4 regions of the Streptomyces sp. NPDC048484 genome follow, and region 3 is predicted to be linked to each of the others. Evidence: riboswitches for the same ligand, from Rfam matches in the RefSeq annotation. Region 3 holds a riboswitch; each other region holds the start of a gene.

Region 1 (7,856 bases), on a different contig from region 3:
CGAAAGAGAAGTTGGTGAACGACCGTCACCCGTCGGGGACCGTAACTCCCCCGGCTCCGGCTCCCGAGGCCATCTCGGCGCACTACGCGTCCTATGGCCAGCAGGAAGCCCCGTACGGCGACTTCACCATGCACGACGGGTACCCCGCCACCGGTTTTGAACCGGCCGTCACCGGCTCTTACGGCACGACGGGCGGCTACGACACGACGGGCGCCTACCCGACGACCACGTTCGACACCGATCCCCTCTTCGGCGATCTGCCCGGCAACGGAAGCGGAACCGACGGCAGCGGCGGCGCAACGGGTTCGTACGACGCCACGACCGGGGCATCTCCCAGCGGTAACTGGCGGCATTCCACCGGCAGTCATCAGACGCTGAACTACGACCCGTACGCGGCCCAGCACCACGCCGCCTACGAGACCGGCAGCTATGACACGAGCGGTGTCTGGCCGAATACCGGTTACCAGCAGCTCGGTGAGATCCCGGCGCAGGCCGGGAGCCCCGACGGCACCGGGCAGTGGGACGCGAACGCCTGGCGCCAGGCAGACCCGGTCGACCCCACCCAGCAGTGGACGGCGCCGACCTTCGAGACGGGCACGTACGACGCCACGGCGTGGAACTCGGACGGCGGCGAGCAACACCAGGGACAGCACCAGGGACAGTCCCAGGCGCAGCCCCACGCCCAGGCCGAGACCCAGCTCCACGCGCAGGCGCACCCGCAGGCGGAGCACGAGTCGTACGACCAGCAGGACGCGTACGACCGTCACGTCGCGTACGACCAGCAGGCCACCAGCACGTTCGAACAAGTTCCCTATGAGGAACAGGCCACCGCACAAGGCGAGTTCGGCCGCTCAGACCATGCCGATGACATCGCCGACTCGGACCCCGGAACCCACGCGGACGACGAGCCGTCGCCGCTCGAAGGTGCCGAGGAGATCGCTCCGGTCTCCGCCGCCGCCCCGGGCACGCGTGCCGCGTCCCGCGCGGCGGGCCGTTCCGCTTCCCGGTCGTCGCGCCGCCGCCCCCCGCCCAAGCGTTCCGCGCTGTTGACGATCGCCGTGCCCTCGGCGTGCGTGATGGGTGTCGCGGGCATCGCCGCAGCGTCCGTGACCGGTGGCGACGACGGCGGAGACGATGTCCGCACGACAGCCGCCGCGCCCGATGCGAGCCCCGTGAAGCCGTCTGCCGCGAACAACAAGCTGGACGCCCAGCTGGAGAACCTCTCCGCGGACGCGGACGACTTCGCCGACCGGGCGAGCCGTACGCAGGAACGTATCGACTTGAAGGCCGAGCGGGTCGCCGAGAAGCAGAAGGCGGCGGCGGACGCGGCCCGCAAGGAGCGGCTGCGTCCGAAGTTCGCACTGCCGGTCGAGCGGCACGGGCTCAGCGCCTACTACGGTCAGGCCGGCATCAACTGGATGTCCGTGCACACCGGTATCGACTTCCCGGTCTCGTACGGCACGACGGTGATGGCCGCGACCGACGGGACCGTCCGTACGCAGTGGAACAGCGCCTACGGAAACATGGTCATCGTGACGGCCAAGGACGGTACGGAGACCTGGTACTGCCACCTCTCCACGTACAAGGTCGCCTCGGGGACGGTCGTGAAGGCCGGCGACCCGATCGCCTACTCCGGCAACTCCGGCAACTCCACCGGCCCGCACCTCCACTTCGAGGTACGTCCCGGCGGCGGTTCGGCGATCGATCCGCTCCCGTGGCTGCGCAGCCACGGAGTGGACCCCACGTAGGCGAGCCCTCGGACCGGCGACCCCGCCTCACTCGTCCGGCAGGATCTCCCGCGTCTCCCTGTCTTTCCCGGGGACCTCCCGGCTTTCCGGTTTTCCTACAGCTTCTCAACCGGCGCGTACCGCAGTAGCAGACGCTTCGGCTTCTCGCCGCCGAAGTCGACCGTCGCCTCCGAGTTCGCCCCCATGCCCTTCACCCCGACCACCGTGCCGAGGCCGAACTGGTCGTGCGTGACCCGGTCTCCGACCGCCAGCGACACCACCGGCTTGTCCGAAGCACCCCGCCGCGTCGCGAAGCCGGACGCGCCCGAGGCCGCCGAACGGGAGAGGGAGGACGACAGGGAAGCTGCCACACCGGCGGCCGGGCCGGTGGCCACAGGCCCCATGGACCCCCTGCGCTTCCAGTCCAGATGTGCGTCCGGGATCTCCTCCAGGAAGCGGGACGGCGGGTTGTACGAGGGCTGCCCCCACGCACTGCGCATCGACGCCCGCGTCAGATACAGCCGCTCACGGGCGCGCGTGATGCCGACGTACGCGAGCCGCCGCTCCTCCTCCAGCTCCTTCGTCTGGCCGAGGGCGCGCATGTGCGGGAAGACGCCGTCCTCCATGCCGGTCAGGAAGACGACCGGGAATTCGAGGCCCTTGGCGGTGTGGAGGGTCATCAAGGTGATGACGCCTGAGCCGTCCTCGTCCTCGTCGGGGATCTGGTCGGAGTCGGCGACCAGGGCCACCCGCTCCAGGAAGGCGGCAAGCCCGGCCGGCGTCTCACCCTCGCCCTCGGCTCCACCTTCACCGTCGGCCCCACCTTCACCCTCGGCTCCGCCTGCGCCTGCGGCCTCGGCGCGGCCCGACTCCTGCTCGAACTCCAATGCCACCGAGGCGAGTTCCTGGAGGTTCTCGATGCGGGTCTCGTCCTGCGGGTCGGTGGAGCTCTGCAACTCGGCGAGATATCCGGTGCGTTCGAGGATCGCCTGCACGACGGTCGCCGGGCCCGCGCCGGACTCGACGATCGTACGGAGGTCCTCCATCAGCGTGTTGAACCGCTTGACGGCGTTGGTCGAGCGAGCCGCCATGCCGTACGCCTCGTCGACGCGGCGCAGCGCCTGCGGGAAGCTGATCTTCTCGCGCTGGGAGAGCGCGTCGATCATCGCCTCGGCGCGGTCGCCGATGCCGCGCTTGGGTACGTTCAGGATGCGGCGCAGCGGTACGGAGTCCTCGGGGTTCGCGAGCACACGCAGGTACGCGAGGACGTCCCGGACCTCCTTGCGCTCGTAGAAGCGGACGCCGCCGACGACCTTGTAGGGCAGACCGACCCGGATGAAGATCTCTTCGAAGACACGGGACTGGGCGTTCGTACGGTAGAAGACGGCGACGTCGCCGGCCTTCGCGTCGCCCGCGTCGGTGAGACGGTCTATCTCGTCGGCGATGAACTGGGCCTCGTCGTGCTCGGTGTCGGCGACGTAGCCCGTGATGCGCGCACCCGCGCCCGCGTTGGTCCACAGGTTCTTGGGACGCCGGGACTCGTTGCGCTCGATGACCGCGTTGGCGGCGGTCAGGATCGTCTGCGTGGAGCGGTAGTTCTGCTCCAGCAGGATCGTGGTCGCGTTCGGGTAATCCTCCTCGAACTGGAGGATGTTGCGGATCGTCGCGCCACGGAAGGCGTAGATCGACTGGTCGGCGTCACCGACGACGCACAGCTCGGCGGGCTGGAGATCGTCCTCCCCGGGCGGGATGTCCTCGGGGTGCTCGGCGGAGGGCGCGGCGGTGCCGACGAGCTCCCGGACGAGGGAGTACTGCGCGTGGTTCGTGTCCTGGTACTCGTCCACGAGGACGTGACGGAAGCGGCGACGGTAATGCTCGGCGACGTCGGGGAAGGCGCGCAGGAGGTTGACCGTCGTCATGATCAGGTCGTCGAAGTCCAGCGCGTTCGCCTCGCGCAGCCGCGATTGGTACATCGCGTAGGCCTGGGCGACAGCCTTCTCGAAACCGTCGCCCGCCTGGGCGGCGAAGTCCTCCTCGTCGATCAGCTCGTTCTTCAGGTTCGAGATCTTGGCGCTGAAGGACTTCGGAGGGAAGCGCTTGGGGTCCAGGTCCAGGTCGCGGCAGACCAGGGCCATGAGGCGCTTGCTGTCGGCGGCGTCGTAGATCGAGAAGGACGAGGTGAAGCCGAGCTTCTTGCTCTCGCGGCGCAGGATCCGCACGCAGGCGCTGTGGAAGGTCATCACCCACATGGCGTTCGCCCGCGGGCCGACGAGCTGCTCGACGCGCTCCTTCATCTCGCCCGCGGCCTTGTTCGTGAAGGTGATCGCGAGGATCTGGCCGGGGTGCACCTTGCGCTCGCCCAGCAGGTGGGCGATCCGGTGCGTCAGTACACGGGTCTTGCCGGAACCGGCGCCGGCCACGATGAGCAGGGGTGAGCCGTGATGGACCACCGCCGCGCGCTGGTTCTCGTTCAGCCCGTCCAGGAGCGCGGCCGGATCCATGAGCGGCCGGGGGGCGCCGTCACGGTAGTACCCGCCCCCGCCTTCGGCGGAGGCCTGTCGGCTCGGCGGCACGTCAAAACGCCCGCCGAACAGGTCGTCCGGAACCGGAACCGGATCCGGCGCCTCGTCCTCGGGCGGCGGCGGCTCTTCCTCATGACCCTGCGAGGGCTTGAGGTCCGCCAGGAAGCTGTCATCAAAGAGGCTGCTCATCGCTCTCCGAGTCTAGGCGCCCCCACTGACACCCTGCCGCCACCCCGGAAACTCGGCGGAATCCGACCGGCCGACCAGGACAAGCTCTCACTCACCATCACCACCTCACCACGGTCTGCGACCGACCGGTCGGGCCGGGACACACCCTCTCCACACCGCAGCCAACTCTGGCCGATTGACAGCCAACGGCGCGGAGTAGACGGAATTCACCACTCCACGCCACTGCCGCACCACTTCGGACAACTCACCCCAGACAATGACCAATTGACACCCAGAAGCGAAGCCCGAGACCCAGATAACGAAAATCTATCGGGCAAATCGCACATCAAACTTCACAGGAGCCACACGAATTGGCTAACTTTCGAGTAGGTCGCTCGACCCGCACCGGCGAACAACGCCGGGCCGAGCGGACTCCGCCGAATCCGGTACGCCCTCATGGCCTCCGGAACCGGGGACCCAACCGATCTTGGGGTGAATCGGTCCGACTCCCTCGCGGGACGAGGACCGTAGGGCAAACCTTCCGGAGCATTCGCCCGAACCCGACAGCTAACTCGGTAGGCGGATGACGGAAGGAGACGCCCTCGTGGCGCCACACCGCAAGTCGCGGCCCCCCAGTTCCATGGGCATACGGACGCCGGCCATTGCCACCGCGGCCCTGACCTCGGTGGCCCTGCTCTCCCAGACGGCGGACGCCTCGCCGGCCGCGGAGCCCGCCCCGAGCACTCCGAGCATGGAGGAAGTCCAGAAGAAGGTCGACGACCTCTACCAGCAGGCGGGTACGGCCACCGAGAAGTACAACGCGACCAAAGAGAAGACCACCAAGCAGCGCAAGCGCGTCGACACCCTCCTCGACGACGTGGCGAAGCGCACGGAGAAGCTCAACAGCGCGCGCGAGTCGCTCGGGTCCTTCGCCACCTCTCAGTACCGCACAGGAGCCTCCGCCCCCGACACGGCTCACCTCCTCCTCGCGGACGACCCGCAGGACTACTTCGACCAGACCCAGCTGATGAGCCGGCTGACCGCTCGGCAGCAGCAGGCCGTCGACGACTACGCGACGCAGCAGGCCGCCGCATCGAAGAAGCGGCAGGAGGCGTCCGAGGGCCTGGAGACGCTCACCACGACACAGAGCACGCTGAAGGCGTCCAAAGCTGACGTCCAGCGGAAGCTCGGCACGGCGCGCGAACTCCTTTCGAGGCTGACCGCCGAGGACAAGGCCCGGCTCGCGGCGATCGAGCGCGAGAGGCAGCAGGAGGCCCGCCGCAAGGCGGACGAACTGGCCCGGCAGCAGGCGGCCGACGCGGAGCGCCGACGCCAGGAGGCGGCGGCACGGGCCCAGCAGGCCCAGCAGGACACGGGCGCCACCACGAGTACGGGTACGGGAGCTGGCACAGGTACGGGTACGGGTACGGGTACGGGGAGCGTGCCGGGCTCCGATTCCGCAGCCACGGCCAAGGCCGCCAAGGCGCTCGCCTTCGCCCGCGCCCAGACCGGCAAGCCGTACGTCTGGGGCGCGAGCGGCCCCGGTTCGTACGACTGCTCCGGGCTCACCCAGGCCGCCTGGAAGGCCGCCGGTGTCACCCTTCCGCGCACGACGTGGGACCAGGTCGAGACCGGCACGACGGTCTCCGTGGACCACGCCCAGCCCGGTGACCTCGTCTTCTTCTACGACGACATCAGCCACGTCGGCATCTACATCGGCGACGGCATGATGATCCACGCCCCCAAGCCGGGTGCGTACGTCCGCGAGGAGTCGATCTACTACATGCCGATCCACAGCGTGGTGCGACCGGCGTAAGGACACCGCTCGCAGGCCGGGAGCCGGACAACAGCCTCCGCCTTCCGGCTTCTCGCTTCCGGTACTTTCCGGCGCCTTCCGGCTGTCGCTCAGGTCCAGAGCAGCGCGATGAAGATGTTCACCGTGGTCAGTCCGCCCACCAGGCCGAACAGCCCCTTCTCCACCTTCTCCTCGTCGCGTTTCACGTAGACGAGGCCGAGGATCACGACCAGCAGGGCCAGTTTCACGCCGATCTTGATGTTGTTGACGGTCTGGTCGTCGGCCTGGTTGAGGCCGACGAGGACCGCGCCGGTGACCAGCATGGTCAGTGCGCCGTGGAGCATGGCGGGGGTGAAGCGGGCCGTGCCGTCGCCCATGGCCTTCATCTGGGTGAGGAAGCCGCCCAGCAGGGAGGCGATGCCGATGATGTGCAGGGCGACGAAGACATGAATGAGTACGTCCATGAGCCCGGACCCTAACCGGACGCCCGCACCCCGCCTCGCACCACCCCGGCCGCCACAGCGTCGCGGCTGTGTGCCCAGCACCCCTGCCAGAGCCAGAGCCAGAGCGCGAACCGCATAACGCGAAGCCCATCGTGGCGCGGGCCCCGTAGCACGGTCTTTTCCGCCGTTCCCCCACAACGCACGCATCGGTCACCCCAGCACGCCAAGTCGATGGCGCCGGGTCCGGATCACGGTCGCATCCGGTCACCTCATGCCCGACTGTCACCACTTCCGTACATGCCGTTACCAACGGCCCACCGCCAGGTTTAGCGTCCTTCCCCAGGTGACCGGCTCCCCACCACAACCGCCCGGGTCAGGGGCGGCAGTCGGCACCACCGCCAGAAAGGTCCGGCGGCGGTCCGCTCCCCCTGTGCGGGCCGCCGCCGGACGTGCAACCGGCCCTTGAAACCGCCGCCGTGGACGTACCAGCGCCTCGGCGGCCGCACGGAAGGAACGTGGATCGCACGTGGCAGCGCACCGCAAGCCCAGGCAGCGCTCACTCGGCGGCGGTACGGCCCGCACCGCCTTCACCATCGCGCTCGTGGGCGCGGCGAGTGCGACCGGCTTCGACGGGACGGGGGTTGCCTCGCCCGACCTGACGCCGGCGCAGGTGAAGGCCAAGGTCGACAAGCTGTACCAGGAGGCGGAGGTCGCCACCGAGAAGTACAACGGGGCCAAGGAGAAGTCCACGAAGGCGGCCGACCGGCTGGGCACCCTCCAGGACGAGGCCGCACGCAAAACAGAACGGCTCAACTCCGAGCGTGACGCACTCGGTTCGTTGGCGACCGCCCAGTACCGGGGCGAGGGTATCGATCCCTCACTGGGGCTGCTGCTCTCCTCGAACCCCGATCAGTACCTGGACGGGGCCGCGTTCGCCGAGCGGGCCGGCCACCGGCAGGCTTCAGCGGTGTCGCGTGTACGCACCCAGCTGCGCGAGATCGAGCAGTTGCGCGGCGCCGCACACGTCGAACTCACCTCGCTCAAGGCACGGCAGGCGGATCTGAAACGGCACAAGAAGACGGTCACCGGGAAACTGGGCGAGGCACGCCAACTGCTGTCGCGGCTGTCGGACGAGGACCGGGCGCGTATCGGCGCGGACGACCCGGACACGGCACGTGCCTCGCGTTCCGGCTCGGCCCCA
Region 2 (7,856 bases), on a different contig from region 3:
CGGCAGACCGGTCTTCGCGTCCACGGCGATGGAGATCGCGCCGACCGTCGACCCGGACTGCTTCGGCTTGATCAGCAGCTTGTAGGCGTCCCGGCCGGCGACCTGCGCCGTACCGTCGACGGTCACGGACGTCGTGTCGTCGGCCGCCTTCAGCGCCTCGTCGGCCAGCTCCTTGGGCGTGGCCGGCACGTCCTCGGACCTGCCCTTCGTCCCCTTCCCGGCGGAACCGGAGGGGGCGTCCTTCATGTGGTACGCCTCGTTCGACGCGCTGTCGTACGCCCACACGTCGCCGCCGTTGTGGATCACGCTGTACTCGGCGGCCTTGTCGAGGAGCGACAGCTTCTGCTTGTCCTCGCCGTCGGCCGCGACCCGCAGCGTGTGCGTACCGGACGCCAGTTCCATCAGTTTGGACGACGGGTCCGCGGACGAGCCCGAGCCGTCGCGCCCGCCGCCCGTCGCGCCGCCCAGGCTGCTCTCCAGGCCGCCGAGGTCCGGCAGGCCCAGGTCCGTACTGATCTTCACCGTGCCGGACAACTGCTGTACGTCCGAAGCGGCGATCTTCTCGATGAGCTGCTGGGCGCTGACATCCGGCAGGTCGGGATCACCGGAACCCGCGAACGCCGGGACCAGCCCGATGGTCACCGCCGCCACCCCCACCACCGCAACGGGAACGACGTACCGCGCGGCTTTGCGCCGGCCGACGCGCATGTCGTCGGCCTCGTCCCCGGTCGTACTGTCGTCGGATTCGTACGGTGCCATGTGCCCTACCTCCGTCGTCGGCGGCGGCTTACCGTCCACGCACTCGTCCACCCCTGGCCGCCATTGTCACCCGAACTCCTGTGAAGTGGTGTTTCCCATTTGACCAAATCGGCCGTCGTTAAGCGTCAGACCTCGGAGCCAACTCCGCGTACACCTGCGGTATGACACGGGTGGACGGCGCCTCCCCCGACCCGTAGGGGTCGTGCGGGGGAAACGCCGTCCGTGTAACCCGGTAACCCGGCGAAGCGAGATGCAACCCTCTCAGAGGGCCCGAGGCCCACCGATCGGTCCGGGAGCCCGAGGCCCACCCGTGACCGGTGTGCCGTCAGGGAACCGGGCCTACCGGTTCACGAAGACGTAGTCCGCCCCGTACGGCACTCCTACGATCTTGCCCACCTTGCAGGAGCCGGCCGGAGCCACCCCGCCCACGGTGTTCAGCCGCAGAATCTCCGCGGTACCCGCGAGCAGACCCCGGTGCTTGCCGGACTGCGTGGCCCTGAGGTCCAGTTCGGGAATGTTCTTGTCGCCGTTCGGGGTCTTGGAGATCAGCGATCCGGTGACCGCGCTGCGATCGACCGCGATCCACTGCGGAGTCCCCGAGTTGGGCTTCACGAACGAGTGAGCGATGGGGCCGCCGAGCAGGGCGCGCACATCACGCTGCGCGAAGGCCGTGGTGCCGTCGGCCGACTTCTTGCACTCGTAGATCTGCTTGCCCTTGATGACGGAGGCCTGGAAGTTGTTCAGCGCGTGCCGGAAGCCGAAGCCCGTGGTGACCTTGTGCAGCTGGCCGCGGACGGCCCCGCCCGGGAACTCGGCGGTGTGCAGGTTGGCGTAGAAGCTGCCCGGATCGGCCTTCAGCTTGCCGAGCAGGGCGGCGTCCTTGACCTTGACCGTGCCGGTGACCGTGCGCCCCTCCGCGTTGTCGAGCAGCTTGGTGAAGTCGACCTTGACGCCGCCGTTGACCGCCTTGGCGCCCTGATGGATGTGGAGCATGATCGGCTTGCCGGTGCCCCGCCACTTGACGGCGACGGACACCTTGTCGCCCTTGACCTTGACGAACTCGAGCGCCGCGCCGTCCTTGTCGCCGACCGCGGGGCCGCCCTGGACCGGTACCTCGTTCGCGCCGTTCAGGCTGGCGGCGAGGATGGTGCCGCCCTTGCCGCCGGCGAGAGCGCCGCTCTGTACCTCGATGGACCGGTCACCGTGCCCCGCGTGACCCGTGCTCGTACTGGAGCTGGAACTCCTGTCGGCGCTCCCGCTGTGAGCGACCGCCGGGATGACGGCGGCGGCGACACCGGCCGCGGCGGCCACCGCGACACCGGACATGACGAGGCTCTTGCGACGCTGTGCGAACGTAACGATCGTCCCCATGATTCTTTTTCTCCCCGTAGTTCCGCCGACGCCCCCTGCGTCAGCTTCTGCACTGGATTACGGAACGAATCTCAGACTGGACTCATTCCAAGCATGTGACCTGCGTCACACAAAAGGGGAGATCCTGGAGAAGGGGAAAGACGTGCAGGTCAGCCCGCCCGGTGTACCACCGCGTCACACAGCTCCACCAGAGCCGCCTTCGCGTCACACTCCGGGAGCGGTGCCAACGTGGCGCGGGCGTCCTCCGCATACCGCACGGTGTCGCGGCGGGCCTGCTCCAGCGCGGGGTGGACGCGCAGCCTTGCCAGCGCCTCCGCATGCCGGGCGTCGTCCGTCAGGTCCGACGCGAGCAGTTCGGACAGGGCGATGTCCTCGGCGAGTCCCAGCCGCTTCACGCGCTCGTGCAGTCGCAGCACCGGCATCGTCGGAATGCCCTCGCGCAGATCGGTGCCCGGCGTCTTGCCGGACTCGCGCGAGTCGCTCGCGATGTCCAGCACGTCGTCGGCGAGCTGGAAGGCGACCCCGAGCCGCTCTCCGTACTGCGTCAGCACGTCGACGACTGTCTCGTCGGCGCCCGACATCATCGCGCCGAATCGTCCGGCCACGGCGATCAGTGAGCCGGTCTTGCCGCCCAGCACGTCCATGTAGTGGTCGACCGGGTCACGACCGTCACGCGGTCCGGCCGTTTCGAGGATCTGGCCGGTGACGAGCCTCTCGAAGGCCTCCGCCTGGATGCGTACGGCCTCGGGGCCCAGATCGGCCAGTATGTGCGAGGCACGGGCGAAGAGGAAGTCGCCGGTGAGGACCGCGACCGAGTTGCCCCAGCGGCTGTTGGCGCTGGGCACCCCGCGGCGCACGTCCGCCTCGTCCATCACGTCGTCGTGGTACAGCGTGGCGAGGTGGGTCAGCTCGACGACGACCGCCGAAGGCACGATGCCCGGCGCGTACGGGTCGCCGAACTGGGCGGCGAGCGTCACGAGCAGCGGCCGGAACCGCTTGCCGCCCGCACGCACGAGGTGCTGTGCGGCCTCCGTGATGAACGGGACCTCGCTCTTGGTGGCCTCGAGCAGTCCCTCCTCGACAGCTGCCAGTCCGGCCTGGACATCGGCTTCGAGAGCCTGGTCCCGCACGCTCAGCCCGAACGGCCCGACGACGGTCACGAGGGTCTCCTGTCTGCTGACGCTCTCAACGGCGGTCTCTGGATGCTCTGGGTGTGCTGCGTGCTGTGGGTGTTTGTCGATGTGTCGCTGCCGGCACTCAAGTCAGCGTATCCGGTCGTCTTTCGATCACGATGAGCGCCCGCCCGTCACCCGCCGCCACCCTGCCGGACACGCTCCACCTGGCCCCTTTTGCCCCGTCGGCCAGGCCGGGCCGTATTGGATCACAGGCGGCATGCTCTTGATCTGCTGATATGACTGATGCGACCGATACAGCTGATACATCATGAAAGAGTCACCCTTTTCAGGAAGTGTTGAATCCTGTCCCACTTCCTGCCGGGGCTCGGCGACATCCTCCGGAGACCTCCGGCCTGTCGGCCACCGTGAAGCCACCGAGGTGACATCCGCACGCATCCGCACACCCTCCCCCCACGAGACGATCCACGAGTGAACATCCGCGTTCCCCTCACAGACGGAACCAATGCTCTACGCGTCTCTCTACGCGCGTGTGCGTGACACCCGAAGCCCCACGCGCGCTCCACGCGCATGTGACGCCCCCTCACGAACGAACCCGTACCGGCTCCACTCCCGCCTCCGCGACGGGACCCCGACGACTCCTCACCCCTCGTCACCATCCCTCGCCACCCGAGGCGTCCTGGACCTGACAGGCCGTCACGGTCGCGACCGCGCGACTCCGTGAGAATCGGGCCCTACGAAGGATGCGCTTTTCGATACGAACTCGGCCCGGGCCGCGCTTTTCTGATGCACCTCCGCAGAACAATGCCTGGCTGTTTTCGTGCGGATGCCGATGAATTGACGCGCCAGCTCGATACCCGCTCACCGGGTCGACGACGAGCCCCGCCCCCTCTCACGAGCTCTCACGGGCTCACCACCCTGCGGCCGCGAAACCTCGCCATCCGACATCCAGAGCACCGGGCAAATCCCCCTCCTTTCGGGCATTCCGCGCCTCTCGCGCACCATAAGGCACCAGAACCCCCCAAAGGCGCGACTTGCCCGAATTGCTTATCGGTTTCCTTAATTAACCATCTGCGTCAGTGAATTGGGTCACGCCTGTCCGAAGTGATCGTTTCATAGTGCCCGTCGATTTCCGTTCACGGAAAGCAAGTTGAACTTTGCCTTCCGTATGGATCAAGGGATATTCGTCAGACAACGCAGGTCATGACCATCGCCGTGTGAATTCGGGGCTTGTTATCGGCATGTGCTCTCGCATACGTTCACGTCACTCCGGACGGATCGCCTAATCCTGCCGCCGACCGGAAAACCCAGCCACCCATTCACTCGCGTACGGCAGGAGCGGGGGACCCAGGTAAGCCGCCGGTCCGGATATCGGAACGGCTAGGGGTGTAATCGCGTACAGCACGCGGCCGGGCATCTCCCGCCCGAACCCGACAGCTCACCTCGCAGGCGCCGGAGAGGAATTCGTCATGTCCGCACGCGGTAAGCACCGCCGCCCCGGTAAGAGCACCCTCACCCGTGGCATCGTCGCCGCGGGAACGGGGGGTGCCGCGCTCGCGCTCCCCATCGTGGGGGCCACCGGCGCCCACGCCGCACAGCCGGCCCAGGCCGCCTCGGCCGCGGTCCCGCAGGTCTCGCTGGTCACGTACAAGGTGGTCGAGGGCGACACCCTCGCCAAGATCGCCAAGGCGCACACCACGGGCGACTGGAAGAAGCTGTACAAGGCCAACCGCGCGGTCATCGGTGACGACCCGGCGGCCATCCGCCCGGGCCTCAAGCTGACCGTGGGCACCAAGAACGCCAAGACCTCGGGGAAGACGGCCAAGGCGACCACGGCGTCCGCCGCCACCCCGGCCTCCGCGAAGACCTACACGGACGACCTCGACGGCTGGATCAGGGAGTCGCTCGACATCATGGCCCAGCAGGGAATCCCGGGCACCTACGACGGAATCCAGCGCAACATCATCCGCGAGTCGTCGGGCAACCCGCAGGCCATGAACAACTGGGACTCCAACGCGGTCGCCGGTACGCCGTCCAAGGGGCTCCTCCAGGTCATCGACCCGACCTTCACGGCGTACCACGTGACCGGCACGTCGCTGGACCCCTTCGACCCGGTCGCCAACATCACGGCGGCGTGCAACTACGCCGCCGCGAGGTACGGCTCGATCGACAACGTCTTCGGGGCCTACTGACCGGCGCCCGAACCGGTGCTCCGACCGACGCCCTGACCGGCCACCCGACCGGATTGCCGACCGGCCCCTCCAGCGGCTTGCCCGCCGGTACGGGGGCCCGTCGGCCGGTCGGCCCGGCCGACGGAGAACATCCGCTCCAGGACCACCGCGATGCCGTCGTCCTCGTTCGAGGAAGTGATCTCGTCGGCGACGGACTTGAGTTCGGGATGCGCGTTGGCCATCGCGACCCCGCGCGCCGCCCAGTCGAACATGGGGATGTCGTTGGGCATGTCCCCGAAGGCGACGGTCTGTGCCGCTGTCAGGCCCAGATGTCTGGCGGCAAGCGCCAGACCGGTCGCCTTCGTGATGCCGCATGGCTGAAGTTCGACGGTACCGGGGCCGGACATCGTGACGTTGGCGAGGGAACCGACCGCTCCACGCGCGGCGGACGCCAACTCGTCGTCGGAGAGCAGGGGATGACGCAGCAGCACCTTGCTGATGGGCTCCGTCCAGAGGTCGTCGCGGCGCAGCACCCGTACCGCCGGAAGCGTCGGGTGCGGCATCTCGTAGCCCGGCTCGATGAGTGTGAGGCCGTCGACCCCGTCCTGGTCGACGGCTGCGTACACCTCGCCGACCTCCGCCTCGATCTTGCCGAGAGCCACCTCGGCCAGCTCCCGTTCGAGGGTGATGGACCACACCATGCGGTCTGCGCCGGCGTCGTACAACTGGGCGCCCTGTCCGCACACCGCGAGCCCCTGGCTGCCCAGTTCGTCCAGGAGCGGACGCACGCGCGGAGCGGGGCGCCCCGTCACCACGAGGTGCCGGGCGCCTCTCCCGACCGCCATCCCCAGCGCGGCGCGTGACCGGTCCGAGAGGGTGTCGTCGCCGCGCAGCAGCGTCCCGTCCAGGTCAGTGGCGATGAGTGAATATGCAATCGGTGCGGCCATGATCAGAGAATACGGATCGAATGCCCCAGCGACTCGACGCGAACAGGACGTCGTACGGCACCTCGCCCATCTCACGCGTCACCGTACGGCCTGTCCGGTCACGGTAGTTCGGGCCGATCCCATGACATATCGGCCACCCTGCCGACCCGGTTCACGCCCCTTCTCCGTCCTCCCTCCCGCAGCCGTCCTCACCTTCCGCAGCCGTCCGCCGAGTTCAGCCGTGCCGTCTCGCCAGATGCCGGACCAGCCGCGGCGAGGCGAACTCGGTCCCGCACACGAACCGCATCACCGGGCCGTACGACGCGGCCGCCGGCAGTCCCGTGAAGTACAGCCCGGGCACGGAGGAGTTGAATCCGGCGCCCAGCCTCGGTGTCCCGCGGCTCACGGCCAGCCTCGTCCGCAGTTCGTGTCCGAGGAAGTCCATCGCGGCGAGGTCCACGCGATAGCCGGTGGCGGCGATGACGTGGTCCGCGGTGAGTTCCCGGACGCGGCCGCCGAGGCTCTGGACCGTGAGCGTCGGGCGCCCGTCCGTCGCCCCGGTGGCGCGATCGATTCGCGCCACCTCGCTCACCCGCACTTTCCCCTCGAACCGCTCGCGCAACCACCAGGCACCGAGGGGGCCCAGGACCCGACGGACGAGGAGGTGCCGGGCTCCCGGCGGCAGATAGCGGTACGGGTGGGGGTAGTACGTGAGGGCCCACAACGACCAGGCTCGCCCGAACGGCGACTCGGGTCGCAGGCGCGGCTGCTGCCATGGGGGCGCGCCGAAGGCGACAGACCCCTGACCGCGCGCCACCACGCGCACCTGTGCGCCTGCTTCCGCGGCGAGCGCCGCCGTCTCCAGGGCGGACTGGCCCGCGCCGACGACGATCAGTTCCCGGCCGGAGAACCGGGACAGGTCGTGCAGTTGCGAGCTGTGCGAGACGGGGCCCGTGGGCGACGGCCCGTCGGGCACGGCCGCGGCGAGTTCGAGGGGCAGGTGCGCCAGGCCTGACAGGCCGGTCGCGATGACGACCGCCCGCGCGGTGAACATCTCCCCCGAGTCCAGCTTGAGTTCGAAGCCCGCGGGGCCGTGTCCAACGCCGGGCCGGCCTCCGCGATGGCCTTCTCGGCGCCCGTCCCGGCGGTCGGCACGACGGTCGACCGAGACGACACGCACCCGCTCCAGCTCCGGAACGAGCTGCTGCCGGAACCATTCCCCGTACGCGACGAACGTCTCGACCGGGATGATGTCCTCGTCCGTGACGAGGCGGGGGACACCGGCCGCGTCGCAGTAGTCGACGAGGTTGTGCCCGTGCTGCGGGGCGTCGATGTTCGAGGCGGCCGGGGTCGACTTGAGAAGCATCCCCTCGGGCATGTTCGTCCGCCAGCTCACCATGGGTTCGCCGAACACCCGTACCGGAATGCCGCACGCTCTCAGATGTGCGGCGGTGGACAGGCCGAAAGGCCCGGCACCGATCACTGCCACCGGATCC
Region 3 (7,856 bases):
TCTTCGCGGGGCTGTGGAGCGACGGCGGCTTCGGCGGGGCGAGCCGCGCCTGGCACGCGTACCAGCGTGCGCGGGTGATCCCGGACGCGGACCAGGACCGCCCTGTGCTCTACAACTCGTGGGAGGCCACGGAGTTCGACATCTCCGAGGAGCAGCAGCGGGCGCTGGCCCGCCGGGCCGCCGAGACGGGAGTCGAGCTGTTCGTGGTCGACGACGGCTGGTTCGGGGCGCGCACCAGCGACCGGGCCGGGCTCGGCGACTGGACGCCCAACCGGGACCGCTTCCCCGGCGGCCTCAAGCCGCTGAGCGACTACGTGCACGGGCTCGGGATGCGGTTCGGGATCTGGGTCGAGCCCGAGATGGTCAACGCGGACAGCGAGCTGTACCGCGCGCACCCGGACTGGGTGCAGTTCCAGCCAGGACGAAAGCGGACGGAGCTACGCAATCAGCTCGTTCTGAACCTCGCCCGCGAGGACGTCCAGGAGTATCTGTGGGAACAGCTCGACACGCTGCTCTCCAGTGCGCCCATCGACTACGTGAAGTGGGACTTCAACCGCTGCTTCACCGACGCGGGGTGGCCCGGCGATGCCTACCCGCAACGGCTGTGGGTGGACCATGTGCACGCCCTGTACAACCTGTTGGACCGGTTGCGGGCGGCCCACCCCGGGGTGGCCTTCGAGTCCTGCTCGGGCGGCGGCGGCCGGATCGACCTCGGGATCATGGCCCGCACGGACCAGGTGTGGACCTCGGACAACACGGACCCGCTCGACCGGCTCGCCATCCAGCACGGGTTCAGCCAGGTGCATCCCGCGCGGGCCATGGCCGCCTGGGTCACCGACAGTCCGAACGCACAGCTCAACGGGCGCGTCAGCTCACTGCGGTTCCGCTTCGTGAGCGCGATGGCCGGGGTGCTCGGAGTCGGTGGCGACCTCACCCGGTGGAGCGAGGCGGAGCTGGCCGAGGCGCGGACCTGGGTGGAGCTCTACAAGGAGATCCGGCCCGTGGTGCAGGGCGGTGACCTGTACCGGCTGCGGGCGCCGGAGGGCGGGCTGAGTGCCGTCCAGTACGTCCGCGACGGCGAGGTCGTCGTCCTCGCCTGGCTCCAGGCCCAGCACTTCGGTGAGCCGGCTGCGCCGGTGAGGCTGCGGGGCCTCGACCCGTCGGCAACGTATGAATGCCTCGAAACGGGCGAAGTTCATCGAGGTGCGGTGCTGCTGCATCACGGAGTGCGGACCGGGTTGCGCGGGGACCTCGATGCGACGGTTATCCGACTGCGCCGCATGTGACTGTTGTGTCCGTAATGGAGCCTTCGTTACAACTTGCTCTGGAGTGAGGGCTCCTGGGGCGGTGGTCCGTGAGCAGCGTCATACTCGTGACGTTCCGCTGTCGCCATGCTCATGTAAGTCCGGTTTGTTTCCAGGGAAATGACAAGTGGAGAAGATTCCTGATTAACACAGGGTGACCGGTATTTCGGTCGGGATCAAGAAAGTGGGGCACACAGGAAACCCCAAAGGTTGTTTCCGTGTCTTGGTGTCGCTTACGTTCACCTCCACTCCGGACGGACGCCCAATCCTGCCGCCGCCCGGAATCCGCACACCCACCCGTCCACGGCAGGAGCGGGGGACCCACAGGTACAACGCCTGTTCCGGTCTCCGGAACGGCTAGGGGTTAAGTCGTGTGACAGCACGGCCGGGCATCTCCAGCTCGCACCCGACAGCTCACCTCGCAGGCGCCGGAGAGGAATTCGACATGCCCGCGAAGGGTAAGCACCGCCGTCCCAAGTCCCAGCGTTTCACCCGCTCCATAGCCGTGGCCGGAACCGGGGGCGCCGCGCTCGCCCTCCCGCTGCTCGGAGCGGCCGGGGCGCACGCCGCGACTCCGCAGTCCGCCGCCGATTCCGTCGCGAGCGCCTCGAACGTCGCGAGCGAGGCCGCCGAGTCCGCTCCCGCCGCCGGGAAGCAAGCCGAGGCGAAGAAGGCCGAGGCGAAGAAGGCCGCGACCAAGACGTACGCCGTGCGTTCGGGCGACTCTCTCTCGAAGATCGCCGACACGCAGGACGTCAGCGGCGGCTGGAAGAAGCTGTACTCGGACAACCGGAAGTCGATCGGCGGTGACCCGGAGCTCATCCACCCGGGCCTGAAGCTCACCGTCAGCGGCAAGGCCGCAGCCACCCCCGGCTCCGACTCCGGCGCTTCCGCCGACTCCAGCGCCTCCAAGGCCGAGAAGTCTCCCGCGAAGAAGTCGACCACGGCGTCCAAGGCGGCGGACACCTCGACCGCCAGCGGCTTCGCGCTGCCGGTGGCGGGCGCGTCGATCGGCACCTCGTACAAGATGTCGGGCAGCATGTGGTCCAGCGGCTACCACACCGGTGTCGACTTCGTGGTTCCCACCGGCACCGCGCTCAAGTCCGTCGGCGCGGGCACGGTCGTCTCCGCCGGATGGGGCGGCGCGTACGGAAACCAGGTCGTCATCCAGCTCGCCGACGGCCACTACGCCCAGTACGCCCACCTGTCCTCCCTCTCCGTCTCGGCCGGACAGACCGTGACCGGGGGGCAGCAGGTCGGCCTCTCCGGGGCGACGGGCAACGTCACCGGCCCGCACCTGCACTTCGAGATCCGCACCACCCCGGACTACGGCTCCGACGTGGACCCACTGGCGTACCTGCGCGCCAAGGGCGTCTCCGTCTGACACCGGGCCCGCACCCGCGGGCCCTGCCGCTTCGCCCGCCTCGCTCATCTCCGAAGGCCGGACCCCGTGAACCCCGGGTCCGGCCTTCTCCCACGTCCGGGAGCTGCGACAACATCCCTGAACGAGCCCCTTATTCCGGGATTGACCAACACTTGACGAGTGGCTTTTCTCACCGCGCGTCAACCCCTTCCTACGGTCGCGTAGCTCACACCCAAGGTGAATCATGGGCCGACGTGGCAGACGATTCTAAAGACGGCAACAGTTCAGTGATCGGGTCGTACGTGGCGGTGGGGGACAGCTTCACCGAGGGCGTCGGCGACCCTGGCCCGGACGGGGCATACGTAGGCTGGGCCGACCGGTTCGCGGTATTGCTCGCGGACCGGCGGCCCGAAGGCGACTTCGACTACACCAACCTCGCGGTCCGCGGGAAGCTGCTCGACCAGATCGTCGAGCACCAGCTGCGGCGGGCCAGGGAGCTGGGGCCGGACCTGGTCTCCTTCTGCGCGGGCGGCAACGACATCATCCGGCCGGGCACCGACCCCGACGAGGTCGCGGAGCGCTACGAGCGTGCCGTCGCGGACCTCACGTCGGCCGTCGGCACGGTCCTCGTGACCACCGGCTTCGACACCCGTGGCGTACCCGTGCTCAGGCACATGCGCGGCAAGATAGCCACGTACAACCTGCATCTGCGGGCCATCGCCGACCGGTACAACTGTCCGGTGCTCGACCTGTGGTCCCTCAAGACCATCCAGGACCGGCGGGCCTGGGACGGCGACCGGCTCCATCTGTCGGCCGAGGGGCACACCCGGGTCGCCCTGCGCGCCGGGCAGGTCCTCGGCCTTGAGGTGCCCGCGGACCCGGACCAGCCCTGGCCGCCGCTGCCGCCGCGCGGCACGTCGGAGACGCGGCGGGACAACATCCTCTGGGCGCGCGAGTATCTGGTGCCCTGGATCGGGCGGCGGCTGCGCGGGGAGTCCTCCGGCGACCGGGCGGTCGCGAAGGGGCACCTTTCACCGGGCGACATCAAGACGTGGATCGAGGCGGTGGCTTGAAGGCCCGAGGCGAGTGAGGGCCCGAGGGGAGTGAGGGGGAGTGAAGGGCCGCGGGGTGGCGGTGGCGGGTGTTGTCCGACCGGCCGATGCCGGGCTTCACCGGCCGTCCCTCGCCGTCCCTCGCCGTCATTACGTCCCGGGTGAGCGTCCCACGCCGTCGCGTCCCGCGTACGTGGCCCTCAGGCGTTCGGTGTCTTCAACGCCTCGTGGTCGAGTCCCAGCTCACGGGCCAGTGCCTCGTCCACCCACTGCTGGGTGCGGGCGCGTGACACCGCACCCGGATACGCCGTCATCTGGACGGCCAGCCCGTCCAGCAGGGCGGTGAGGCGCAGCGCCGTGGCCGTCGGGTCCGGGCACGTGAACTCGTCCCCGGCCACACCCTCGGCGATCACCTCGGTCAGCGCGGCCTTCCACTGCCGGTCCAGATCGCGGGTGACGTCCCGCAGCGCGGGCTCGCGCAGTGCCACCGCCCAGCCCTCGATCCACAAGCGCCAGCCCTTGGCCGGCCCCGTCGGCGCGTACCACCGCACGGCGGCCCGCAGCCGCCGCAGTGCCGTCGTCCGGCGGCCGAGCAGCTTCCGCAGGTGGGTGAGGTCGTCCTCGGCCGCGTACGTGAACGCGGCGGCGACCAGCTTCTCCTTGGTGGAGAAGTGGTAGAGCACCAGGGCGTTGCTCACCCCGAGCGTGTTCGCCACATCGGCGATCCGCACCGCGGACACACCGCGCTCCTCGATCTGCCGGATGGCGGCCCGCAGCAAGTCCTCGCGCCGCTCCGCCACACTCAACCGCACTCTTGCCACCGGGCAACCCTATGGCCCGTCCGGGAGCGGTGCCGCCGCAGGGGTGGTTACCGGCCGTTCAGGGGCCGTCACCAGCCGTACGGCCGTGCGGCCGCACGGGGATCATCACCGGTACCAGCCGAACCGCTCCGCGATGGCCGGCAGCCGCTCCGCGACGATGGCGTGCGCGGCCGCCCGCGGCGTCGTCCCGTCGGCCTCCGCGCGCGCGAGCGTCCGGTCGATCAGGGCACGCATCGAGCGCCGCGTGTACGCGAACGCCTCGTCCCCGTCGGCACCGATGTCACCGAACAGCGTCCACCACCACCAGGCGTTGGTCCCGGAATTGACCACGACGTCCGGCAGGACGGTGACACCGCGTGCGGCGAGCAGTTCCTCCGCCTCGGGCAGGACAGGCATGTTGGCCGCCTCGACGATCCAACGGGCCGTGATCCGCCCCTGGTTGGCGCTGTCGATGGCGTAGGAGACCGCGGCCGGCACCAGCACGTCGGCACCGGTGGACAGCCAGTCGTCGCCGGGCAGTTCGCGGTCGGCGGGGCGCAGGGCCGAGCGGTCGACCGTCCCGTACGTGTCACGTGCGGCGAGCAGCGCGTCCACGTCCAGCCCCTCGGCATTGGCGATCGTGCCCTTCACGTCGGCGATCGCCACAAGGCGCAGGCCCGCGCGGACCAGGAACCGGGCCGTGGCCCCGCCCATCGTGCCCAGACCCTGCACGGCGACCCGCGTCCCGTCGTACGCCACCCCGGCCCGGTCCAGGGCCGCGAGCACCGACTCGGCCACCCCGCAGCCGCCGACCAGCTCGTCCAGGCCGATGCCGTCCACCTCTACCGCGAACGCGTCCGCCAGCCGCTGCCGTGCCGCCCCCTCGTCGTCGAGCAGTGGATACACGGCCTGGATCGACGACACGAGACCCGCCTCCGCCGCGGCCCGGTCGACGAGGTCCTGGGTGAGGCCGAGGTCCTCCCCGGTGGTCCAGTGGTTCTCGATGTAGGGGCGCATGGCGCGCAGATAGCGCACGAGCACGCCGTACGCCTCCGGGGCCTGGGGATCGCAGTCGATGCCACCCTTGGCACCGCCCAGCGGGATGTAGCGGCCCTCCGGGTTGTAGTGCAGCGCCTCCTTCATGGTCATTCCCCGGGCCAGACCCGCGACCTCGTCCAGCGTGCACCCCGCCCGCATCCGCAGTCCGCCGCTGGAGACGCCGCGCACCAGGCGGTCCACGACCAGGTGACCCTGGTGGCCGGTGACGTGGTCGGTCCAGGTGAGCGACATCAGGGGGACGCTGTCCGGGGCGGTCACATGGTCTCCTCAAGAAACTCGGGAACAGGGATCGGCTTCGGAACGTTTGACCCGCTGGGAGCCGGGCGCATGCAGTGTCCCGGTGCCGGTCCGGCACCCTCGCTACTGAATGATCGGTCAGTGTCGAAAGCGCCGAGCGTACCTGTCAACGTGCTGAACGGTGCCGAACGGACCTCCGGCGCGGTGACGTCGTACGGAGCGATCCGGACGACGCCACCCGGCCGTGTCCGGCACGGACACCGCCCCGTCACATGCCTGACCCGGCGCTGTCGGAGAGGGCGACCATAATGGAAGATCAGACCTACCCACCTGGAGGTGCCGTGACCGGCTCCCGTTCCCTGAGTTCCGGGCTCCGTGCTCTGCGCCCCGCCGCGTTCGGCGCGGATCCGAGTGGTGAGCGCATGGAGCGCATCCGCAGATCACCGAATTACGCGGACGGCGTCTTCCGCAATCCCGAGGGCGCCCCTCGTCCGGACGGAGCCATGCTCGAGTTCGGGCGCGCCTTCTTCCGTAAAGAGGAACGTGTCCGCCGGGCTCCGGCGGGCGTCGTGCCGGTGCATGCCACGACCCTCGCCGATCTCGCCTCGCCCCCGACCGACGGGCTGCGGCTGACTTGGATGGGCCACTCCAGTGTGCTCGCCGAGATCGACGGGCACCGGGTGCTCTTCGACCCCGTCTGGGGCGAGAGGTGCTCCCCGTTCGCCTTCGCCGGGCCCAAGCGGCTGCACCCCGCGCCCCTGCCGCTGGCGGCGCTCGGCCCGGTCGACGTGGTCGTCATCTCCCACGACCACTACGACCACCTCGACCTGCCCACGATCAAGGCGCTGGCCACTACGGACACGGTGTTCGCGGTGCCCCTCGGGGTCGGCGCCCACCTGGAGCACTGGGGCGTCCCGGCGGACCGGCTGCGCGAGCTGGACTGGCACGAGACGACGAAGGTCGGCGGCATCTCCCTGACGGCCACACCGGCCCGTCACTTCTGCGGCCGCGGCCTGCGCAACACGCAGCACACCCTCTGGGCCTCCTGGGCGGTGGCGGGCGACGAACACCGGATCTACCACAGCGGCGACACCGGGTACTTCGCCGGCTTCAAGGACATCGGCGCCGCGTACGGTCCCTTCGACGCCACGATGATCCAGATCGGCGCGTACAGCGAGTTCTGGCCCGACATCCACATGACGCCCGAGGAGGGTATGCGCGCCCACCTCGACCTCCAGGGCGGCCGGCCCTCCGGTGTGATGCTGCCGATCCACTGGGCCACGTTCAACCTCTCGACGCACCCCTGGGCCGAGCCGGGCGAGGGCACCATCGACGCCGCCCGCGCGGTCGGCGCCCGGATCGCGCTGCCCCGTCCCGGCCAACCCTTCGAACCCACGACCGAGACCGTTCCGTCCGAGCCATGGTGGCGTGGTGTGGCCCTGGCGCCGCAGGGCGGCTGGCCCGCCGTCGAGGAGACGGTCCGTGACACACCGCGTGACAAGGCGGAGGTCACCGGGGACAAGGCGGAGGGCACCGGGAACCCGGAATCGGTCCCCACCGGGTGACGTGGACGTGCCCGAAGGCGGTCGGCGAGGGCCGAGGAGCAAACTGCTCCTCGGCCCTCCGCCGTTTTTCGCTGACCGCTTCTGACCAGGTGTGATCGGTTCAATGGGCCTTGCGAGCGCGCGTTCGAGGGGTTTATCGGTCTGTCGTACGAACGCTCATACCAGAGCGGGACGTCGGCCGTCGGACTTTGTCAACTGCCCACCGCACATGATGCGGTGGCGACTACCGTGAGTGGTCGCTGAGCGACGCAGAGCCGAATTCTTCGGCTCTCCCGCCCGGCGGCGCAGCGATGGCGCACGCCCCCTCGGCGCACGCCTTGATCGCAGACCGGGGGAGCCCCACAGCCCCGACACACCAGTACGAGGACGTCGATGTCTCACCTTCGCGCACCGGCCGCACGCGCAGACCGCCGCGAGGGCGGGCGGCACGGGCGACCGGTCACCCGAGCCGCCCCCACGCTGCCCGAGACCCACAT
Region 4 (7,856 bases), on a different contig from region 3:
CCCGGCAGGGGTCGTCCGCCACCTGCAGCGGAACGGCCGTGGCGGTGGAACCGGCGGACTCCAGCAGCACCGTACGCCGGTCGGTGCCGAACTTCTTGGCCACCGCGGCCAGTTCGCCCGAGACCATTTTGCGCAGCTCGGCGTCCGAATCCAGGATGCCGGTCAGCTCGTCGATCTCACCGTTGAGCCGGTCGCGCTCGGTCTCCAGCTCGATGCGGTCGAACTTGGTCAGCCGGCGCAGCGGCGTGTCCAGGATGTACTGCGTCTGGATCTCGCTGAGTGAGAAGTGCTCGATCAGGCGCTGCTTGGCCTGGGCGGAGTTGTCGCTGGAGCGGATGAGGCGGATGACCTCGTCGATGTCCAGCAGGGCGACGAGCAGGCCCTCGACCAGGTGCAGCCGGTCGCGCTTCTTGGTGCGGCGGAACTCGCTGCGGCGGCGTACGACCTCGAAGCGGTGGTCGAGGTACACCTCCAGCAGTTCCTTGAGCCCCAGCGTGAGCGGCTGGCCGTCCACCAGCGCCACGTTGTTGATGCCGAAGGTCTCCTCCATCGGCGTCAGCTTGTAGAGCTGTTCCAGGACGGCCTCGGGCACGAAGCCGTTCTTGATCTCGATGACCAGGCGCAGTCCGTGCGAGCGGTCGGTGAGGTCCTTGACGTCGGCGATGCCCTGCAGCTTCTTCGCGCCGACCAGGTCCTTGATCTTCGCGATCACCTTCTCCGGGCCGACGGTGAAGGGCAGTTCGGTGACGACGAGGCCCTTGCGGCGCGCCGTCACGTTCTCCACCGAGACCGTCGAGCGGATCTTGAAGGTGCCACGACCCGTCTCGTAAGCGTCCCTGATCCCGGACAGACCGACGATGCGGCCGCCCGTGGGCAGGTCGGGGCCCGGGACGTGCCTCATGAGCGTCTCGAGATCGGCACCGGGGTGGCGGATCAGGTGCCGGGCGGCGGCGATGACCTCGCCGAGATTGTGCGGCGCCATGTTCGTCGCCATGCCGACCGCGATACCCGACGCGCCGTTCACCAGGAGGTTCGGATACGCGGCCGGGAGGACCGACGGCTCCTGCTCCTGGCCGTCGTAGTTCGGGTTGAAGTCGACCGTCTTCTCTTCGATCGACTCCGTCATGAGGGAGGTCGCGTCGGCCATCCTCGCCTCGGTGTACCGCATGGCGGCCGGCGGGTCGTCGTTGCCGAGCGAACCGAAGTTGCCGTGTCCGTCGACCAGGGGCAGACGCATGGAGAAGGGCTGGGCGAGGCGGACCAGGGCGTCATAGATCGACGCGTCGCCGTGGGGGTGGAGCTTACCCATGACCTCGCCGACGACGCGGGCGCACTTCACATAGCCGCGGTCGGGGCGAAGCCCCATCTCGTTCATCTGATAGACGATGCGGCGGTGCACGGGCTTGAGGCCGTCGCGGGCGTCCGGCAGGGCTCGGGAGTAGATGACCGAGTACGCGTACTCGAGGAAGGAGCCCTGCATCTCGTCGACGACGTCGATGTCGAGGATGCGCTCCTCGAAGTCGGCGTTGTCATCGGGGCGCGTGGTCTTCGTGCTGCGGCGGGCCATCGCTGCTGCGACTCCTTCACAGTCTCTGCCTGGGCATGAACGGGTTCTGACGCGGTCCATTGTGGACCGGAGTACTGACAACGCGGACCACGACCCGTCCGTACGGACCTCGCGGGCCGGGTGCGCGACCGCCTCAACAGGCCCCGCAGACCGCGATCGCGACGGCCTCGACAGGCTCCGGAAGCGCGGCCTCCGACTGCTGTGGAGGTGTCAGGACGCTACCGCGTCGCCGTCCGCGCGAGGCACCGGAGGCTACCGCCTCGCTGGCGGCGCGGGCGCCGGGGGCTCTCGTACCGCCGTCCCCGCCGGGGTACGAGCGCGAGCACGGAGCCACCCCGCGCCCTTCGCCGGCCGCGCGTCCGATCGCCGGCGCCGGCTCGGGGAACGTCCGTGCTCGTACGACCGTACGAGATGCCGAGGTCGCCGGCGTGCTCGCTCTCGGCGTAGCCGACGCGGGAACTTCGCCAGCTGTCCGCGCGCTTGCATACAGTGGCATGACTAGCAGGAATTCAGCAGTTTTCCGCGATCGAAGGGACGTACATGCCCATGGGTCACACGGCCACAGCCGAGGCCGGTTCCGGCGGCCTGACAGCGACCGAGCACCGCCTGGCCAACGGCCTGCGCGTGGTGCTCTCCGAGGACCACCTGACCCCGGTCGCCGCGGTGTGCCTCTGGTACGACGTCGGCTCGCGCCACGAGGTCAAGGGCCGCACCGGGCTCGCCCACCTCTTCGAGCACCTGATGTTCCAGGGCTCCGGCCAGGTGAAGGGCAACGGCCACTTCGAGCTGGTGCAGGGAGCGGGCGGTTCGCTCAACGGGACGACGAGTTTCGAGCGGACCAACTATTTCGAGACCATGCCGACGCACCAGCTGGAGCTCGCTCTCTGGCTGGAGGCCGACCGTATGGGCTCGCTGCTCGCCGCGCTCGACGAGGAGTCGATGGAGAACCAGCGGGACGTCGTCAAGAACGAGCGCCGGCAGCGCTACGACAACGTTCCCTACGGCACCGCCTTCGAGAAGCTGACCGCCCTCGCCTACCCGGAGGGGCACCCCTACCACCACACCCCGATCGGGTCGATGGCCGACCTGGACGCGGCCACCCTTGAGGACGCCCGCGCCTTTTTCCGCACCTACTACGCGCCCAACAACGCCGTGCTGTCGATCGTCGGCGACATCGACCCGGAGCAGACGCTCGCCTGGGTCGAGAAGTACTTCGGCTCCGTCGCCGGCCACGACGGCAAGCCCGCCCCGCGCGACGGTTCGCTTCCCGAGACCATCGGTGAGCAGCTGCGCGAGGTCGTCGAGGAGGAGGTCCCGGCCCGCGCGCTGATGGCCGCCTACCGGCTGCCGGAGGACGGCACGCGCGCGTCGGACGCGGCCGACCTGGCCCTGACCGTCCTCGGCGGCGGTGAGTCGTCCCGGCTCTACAACCGGCTCGTACGCCGTGACCGCACCGCGGTGGCGGCCGGGTTCGGCCTGTTGCGCCTCGCCGGAGCACCCTCCCTGGGGTGGCTCGACGTGAAGACGTCGGGCGACGTCGAGGTCCCGGTGATCGAGACCGCCGTCGACGAGGAGCTCGCCCGGTTCGCCGAGGAGGGGCCCACGGCCGAGGAAATGGAGCGCGCCCAGGCCCAGTTGGAGCGCGAGTGGCTGGACCGTCTCGGTACGGTCGCGGGCCGCGCCGATGAACTGTGCCGGTACGCCGTCCTGTTCGGCGACCCCCAGCTCGCCCTGACCGCCGTCCAGCGGGTCCTCGACATCACCGCGGAGGAGGTCCAGGAGGTCGCCAAGGCCCGCCTGCGTCCCGACAACCGCGCGGTGCTGGTCTACGAGCCGGTCGCCCCCGAAGAGACCGACGCCGCCGAGGACACCAGCGCCGCAGCTGCAGACACCGACGAGGAGGCGGCCAAGTGACCGAGCTCGCCACGATGGAGTTCCACCCGCAGCCCCAGGCCGGCGAGGCCAGGCCCTGGGCCTTCCCGGCACCCGAGCGCGGCGCGCTCGGCAACGGCCTGACGCTGTTGCGCTGCCACCGCCCCGGCCAGCAGGTCGTCGCCGTCGAGGTCCTCCTGGCCGCCCCGCTGGAGGCCGAGCCGAAGGGCCTGGACGGTATCGCCACGATCATGGCGAGGGCCTTCTCGGAGGGCACCGACAAGCACTCCGCCGAGGAGTTCGCCGCCGAGCTGGAGCGCTGTGGCGCCACGCTCGACGCCCACGCCGACCATCCCGGTGTCCGGCTCAGCCTCGAAGTCCCCGTCTCCCGGCTGCCCAAGGCGCTCGGCCTGCTCGCCGACGCCCTCAGGGCGCCCGCGTTCGAGGACGGCGAGATCGAGCGGCTGGTGCGCAACCGGCTCGACGAGATCCCGCACGAGACCGCCAACCCGGCCCGCCGGGCCGCCAAGGAGCTGTCCCGGCAGCTCTTCCCGGCGACCTCGCGCATGTCGCGACCGCGTCAGGGCACCGAGGAGACGGTCACCGCGATCGACTCGGCGGCCGTGCGCGCCTTCTACGAGAAGCACGTACGCCCCGCCACGGCCACCGCGGTCGTCGTCGGTGACCTCACCGATGTCGACCTCGACGCGCTGCTCGGGGACACCCTCGGCACCTGGACCGGATCGCAGGCCGAGGCGCGTCCCGTGCCGTCCGTGACCGCCGACGACACCGGCCGGGTGATCATCGTCGACCGTCCCGGAGCCGTCCAGACGCAGTTGCTCATCGGCCGCGTCGGCGCGGACCGGCACGACCGCGTGTGGCCCGCCCAGGTGCTCGGCACGTACTGCCTCGGTGGCACCCTCACCTCCCGCCTGGACCGCGTCCTGCGCGAGGAGAAGGGATACACCTACGGCGTGCGGGCGTTCGGCCAGGTGCTGCGCTCCGCTCCGGACGGGACGGGCATCTCCATGCTCGCCATCAGCGGCTCCGTGGACACCCCGAACACCGGACCGGCGCTCGACGACCTCTGGAAGGTACTGCGCACCCTCGCCGCAGACGGCCTGACGGACGCCGAGCGCGACGTCGCCGTGCAGAACCTGGTGGGCGTGGCGCCCCTGAAGTACGAGACCGCGGGCGCCGTCGCGGGCACGCTCGCCGACCAGGTCGAGCAGCATCTGCCGGACGACTTCCAGGCGACGCTGTACCAGCAGCTTGCCGCGACCGGCACCGTGGAGGCCACCGCGGCCGCCGTGAACGCCTTCCCGGTGAACCGCCTGGTGACCGTCCTCGTCGGTGACGCCGCGCAGATCGAGGAGCCGGTCAGGGCTCTCGGGATCGGTGAAGTCAGCGTCGTGGCGCCGGAGTAGAGACCGGTAACGGGACGAAGCAGAGACCGGTAGCGGCACACAGCGGAGACCGGCAGCCGGGCGCTACAGAGGCCGGTGGCCGGTTGGGGCCCGGGCGACTGATGAGTTGCCCGGGCCTTCTTCCTGTGCTGTCCTGGTCGCTGCGTTCGTCCGCTGTGTCCGTATTGGTAGGGAGGTTGCCTGTCTGCCCTGTGGCGTGCGCTACAAAAGTCGTGATCCGTTTGGCTATTGAAAGAGGCCCCGCTTAGCGTCATTCCGGCTGTTCGTCAGGCAGTGCGCCGCGTCCGCGGCACCGGACAGTCATCGCCGAGTCCCCGTACGGCGCGAGCCAGGGGAGCCGGGGACCCATGTGTAGTCCCTGGGGTGAATCGGACGCCCTTCCCGAAGGGGGTCCGTAGGAGACCTTCCTGCTCCGAACCCGTCAGCTAACCCGGTAGGCGAGAAGGAAGGAAAGGACCAGCCACTTCATGGCGTTCACCCGCGCCACGGGGAAGCACCGTCTTCCCAGCCGTATGCAGCGCACGACCCGCAGGACGGTGGGCGTCGCCGCACTCGCCACCACCGGTGTCGTAGGCACTCTGGCTGCCGCCCCGGCGTTCGCCGCCGAGAGCGCCGTCGAGCAGACCGGCCTCACCCAGGCCGTCACCATCGGCGACTCGATCGCCGACGAGATCGACGCACAGGCCGCCGCGCAGCGGCAGGCTGCCGAACAGGCAGCCGCCCGCGAGAAGGCCGAGGCCGACGCGAAGAAGCGTGCCGAGGAGGCCGCGGCGAAGGCCAAGGCCAAGGCCGAGGAGGAGCGCGAGGTCAAGGCCCGTGCCGCCCGCGAGGCCGAGCGCAAGCGCCTCAACGCCTACACCGCGCCGATCGCCGGCTCGTACGTCTCCACCTCCTACCAGGCCGGCGGCGGCGTCTGGTCCTCCGGCAGCCACACCGGCATCGACTTCCACGCCGCCAGCGGCACCGCCGTGCACGCGGTGGGCTCCGGCACCGTCGTGGAGGCCGGCTGGGGCGGCTCCTACGGCAACCAGGTCGTCATCAAGATGACCGACGGCACGTACACCCAGTACGGGCACCTCTCGTCCGTCGGCGTCTCGGTGGGCCAGACGGTCACTCCGGGACAGCAGATAGCCCTCTCCGGGGCGACGGGCAACGTCACGGGGGCGCACCTGCACTTCGAGGCGCGTACGACCGCGGAGTACGGCTCCGACATGGATCCGGTCTCGTACCTCCGCTCGCACGGCGTGAACGTCTGACCCACGGCACGGCACGGCACAGCACGGCACGCGGCACGGCACCACACCGCACCTCCGTCGAAGGCCCCGGCTCACCACGAGCCGGGGCCTTCGCGTGCCGCACCGGACGACTGCCTGTTCAGAGGCGCGGTGTGTCCAAAAAATAGCCATGGATTTCGGGCTGCCTTCGGAATTTCCCGTTCTCTGCAATAGAGTCACCGAACAGGCGTCAATCGACCGCGTTTCGCGGGGATTAAGGCGGAGGCTCGGTCATGCGTATTCCCGCGCGCTCGGTATGCACCGCGATCCGTGACGACATCGTCGCGGGTGTCTACGAGCGCGGCAGCCGGCTCACCGAAGAACTGCTCGCGCGCCGTTACGGCGTCTCGCGGGTCCCCGTACGCGAGGCGCTGCGCACCCTGGAGGCGGAGGGCTTCGTGGTCACCCGCCGGCACGCGGGCGCGTGCGTCGCGGAGCCCACGGAGCATGAGGCCGCCGACCTCCTGGAGATGCGCATGCTGCTGGAACCGCTGGGGGCCGCCCGGGCCGCTCAGCGCCGCACCGAGGCTCACCTCAAGGTCCTGCGCGGTCTGGTCAGACTTGGTCAGGAGCGGGCCAGGCGGGGCAACAGCGAGGATCTGCGCTCGCTCGGGGGCTGGTTCCACGAGACCCTCGCGCAGGCCTCCGGCAGCCAGGCGCTGACCTCGACGCTCGGCCAGTTGCGGCACAAGATCGCCTGGATGTACTCGGTGGAAGCACCCGCGCAACCCGCCGAGTCCTGGACCGAGCACGGGGCCATAGTGGACGCCGTGGCCCGTGGTGACAGCGACCGGGCCCGGGCGATCACGGCGCTGCACACCGAGCGGGCGACGACCGCGCACCGGCTGCGCTTTCCCGGCGGGAGCCGCGTCGAACGTGTGAGGACTTCGCAACATCCCGTAAACACGGCGAGCCTGCGGCATTAACAGAGACGCCGTATACAAAGAGGCGTATTCGGCGGGAGTTTATTTCTGCTGCCCATTTCCCGCGTCACCGGAATTGTCGAGCGCGTGATTTCCGTCTGAACGGATCTGCACGGAAACAGCTGCGCCGGTCCCGCGCGAAAAGCAGGAACAGGAACGGCGGAGCCGCGTCGCCCGGGGTGCGGGTGACGCGGCTCCGCCGTAGGTGAGGTGCGCGGTCAGACGGTCTCGGGGAGTTCGTCGAGACCGTCGGCGACCAGCTTCGCCAGGCGGTCGAGCGCGGCGTCCGCGCCCTCGGCGTCGGAGGCCAGGACGACCTCCTCGCCCCCCTGGGCGCCCAGGCCGAGGACCCCGAGCATGGAAGCGGCGTTGACGGGGTTGCCGTCAGCCTTGGCGATCGTCACGGGGACGCCGGAGGCCGTGGCCGCCCGGACGAAGATGGAGGCGGGGCGGGCGTGAAGGCCCTCGGCCCACCCGACGTTGACGCGGCGCTCAGCCATGTGATGCTGCCCTTCGATGTCTCAAGGTTGTCTAGACCAGTGTTCCATACGTGAAGCGGGGCCCGAGTGGTGCGGACCCCAAGACTGCCCCGTGCCCCGGCCGGACGCGAACGCGCCCGCACGGACCGCAGGCCTGCCCGTTGCCGGGGCGCGCCGGGCAGCAAACCCGCCATCGCCAGGAAGCGAGCCCGCCATCGACGGTCGACGGCCCCGTCATCGCCGGGCAGCGACCCCGCCGTTGTCGGACCGGAGTCGTACTCTGGGCCCCATGCAGACCCCGTCGGACCGGCACG

The links. Region 3 has a riboswitch for cyclic di-AMP ahead of AB0D14_RS14285 (LysM peptidoglycan-binding domain-containing M23 family metallopeptidase). Riboswitches for the same ligand answer to the same signal wherever they lie in the genome.
Region 1: another riboswitch for cyclic di-AMP. It lies ahead of AB0D14_RS11570 (NlpC/P60 family protein); the one in region 3 lies ahead of AB0D14_RS14285 (LysM peptidoglycan-binding domain-containing M23 family metallopeptidase).
Region 2: another riboswitch for cyclic di-AMP. It lies ahead of AB0D14_RS05490 (LysM peptidoglycan-binding domain-containing protein); the one in region 3 lies ahead of AB0D14_RS14285 (LysM peptidoglycan-binding domain-containing M23 family metallopeptidase).
Region 4: another riboswitch for cyclic di-AMP. It lies ahead of AB0D14_RS24465 (M23 family metallopeptidase); the one in region 3 lies ahead of AB0D14_RS14285 (LysM peptidoglycan-binding domain-containing M23 family metallopeptidase).

Annotation. Positions count from the first base shown of each region.
Region 1 covers NZ_JBEZJY010000009.1:97,759-105,614, forward strand. Annotated here, with positions in the region: gene AB0D14_RS11560 (M23 family metallopeptidase) at 15-1,748, shown strand; gene pcrA (DNA helicase PcrA) at 1,844-4,438, opposite strand; cyclic di-AMP (ydaO/yuaA leader) riboswitch at 4,843-5,015, shown strand; gene AB0D14_RS11570 (NlpC/P60 family protein) at 5,022-6,233, shown strand; gene AB0D14_RS11575 (hypothetical protein) at 6,323-6,676, opposite strand; gene AB0D14_RS11580 (NlpC/P60 family protein) at 7,182-7,856, shown strand, end outside.
Region 2 covers NZ_JBEZJY010000004.1:163,415-171,270, reverse strand. Annotated here, with positions in the region: gene AB0D14_RS05505 (DUF2092 domain-containing protein) at 1-759, opposite strand, end outside; gene AB0D14_RS05500 (CHRD domain-containing protein) at 1,099-2,130, opposite strand; gene AB0D14_RS05495 (polyprenyl synthetase family protein) at 2,280-3,290, opposite strand; cyclic di-AMP (ydaO/yuaA leader) riboswitch at 4,566-4,728, shown strand; gene AB0D14_RS05490 (LysM peptidoglycan-binding domain-containing protein) at 4,733-5,455, shown strand; partial or broken gene AB0D14_RS05485 (HAD family hydrolase) at 5,581-6,381, opposite strand; gene AB0D14_RS05480 (FAD-dependent oxidoreductase) at 6,596-7,856, opposite strand, start outside.
Region 3 covers NZ_JBEZJY010000012.1:51,058-58,913, forward strand. Annotated here, with positions in the region: gene AB0D14_RS14280 (alpha-galactosidase) at 1-1,286, shown strand, start outside; cyclic di-AMP (ydaO/yuaA leader) riboswitch at 1,589-1,745, shown strand; gene AB0D14_RS14285 (LysM peptidoglycan-binding domain-containing M23 family metallopeptidase) at 1,750-2,688, shown strand; gene AB0D14_RS14290 (SGNH/GDSL hydrolase family protein) at 2,955-3,740, shown strand; gene AB0D14_RS14295 (TetR family transcriptional regulator C-terminal domain-containing protein) at 3,920-4,540, opposite strand; gene AB0D14_RS14300 (Glu/Leu/Phe/Val dehydrogenase dimerization domain-containing protein) at 4,646-5,809, opposite strand; gene AB0D14_RS14305 (MBL fold metallo-hydrolase) at 6,157-7,380, shown strand; gene AB0D14_RS14310 (ATP-binding protein) at 7,753-7,856, shown strand, end outside.
Region 4 covers NZ_JBEZJY010000024.1:81,198-89,053, reverse strand. Annotated here, with positions in the region: gene AB0D14_RS24480 (DNA topoisomerase IV subunit A) at 1-1,567, opposite strand, end outside; gene AB0D14_RS24475 (pitrilysin family protein) at 2,114-3,481, shown strand; gene AB0D14_RS24470 (pitrilysin family protein) at 3,478-4,866, shown strand; cyclic di-AMP (ydaO/yuaA leader) riboswitch at 5,161-5,321, shown strand; gene AB0D14_RS24465 (M23 family metallopeptidase) at 5,334-6,122, shown strand; gene AB0D14_RS24460 (GntR family transcriptional regulator) at 6,374-7,066, shown strand; gene AB0D14_RS24455 (HPr family phosphocarrier protein) at 7,282-7,563, opposite strand; gene AB0D14_RS24450 (GNAT family N-acetyltransferase) at 7,832-7,856, shown strand, end outside.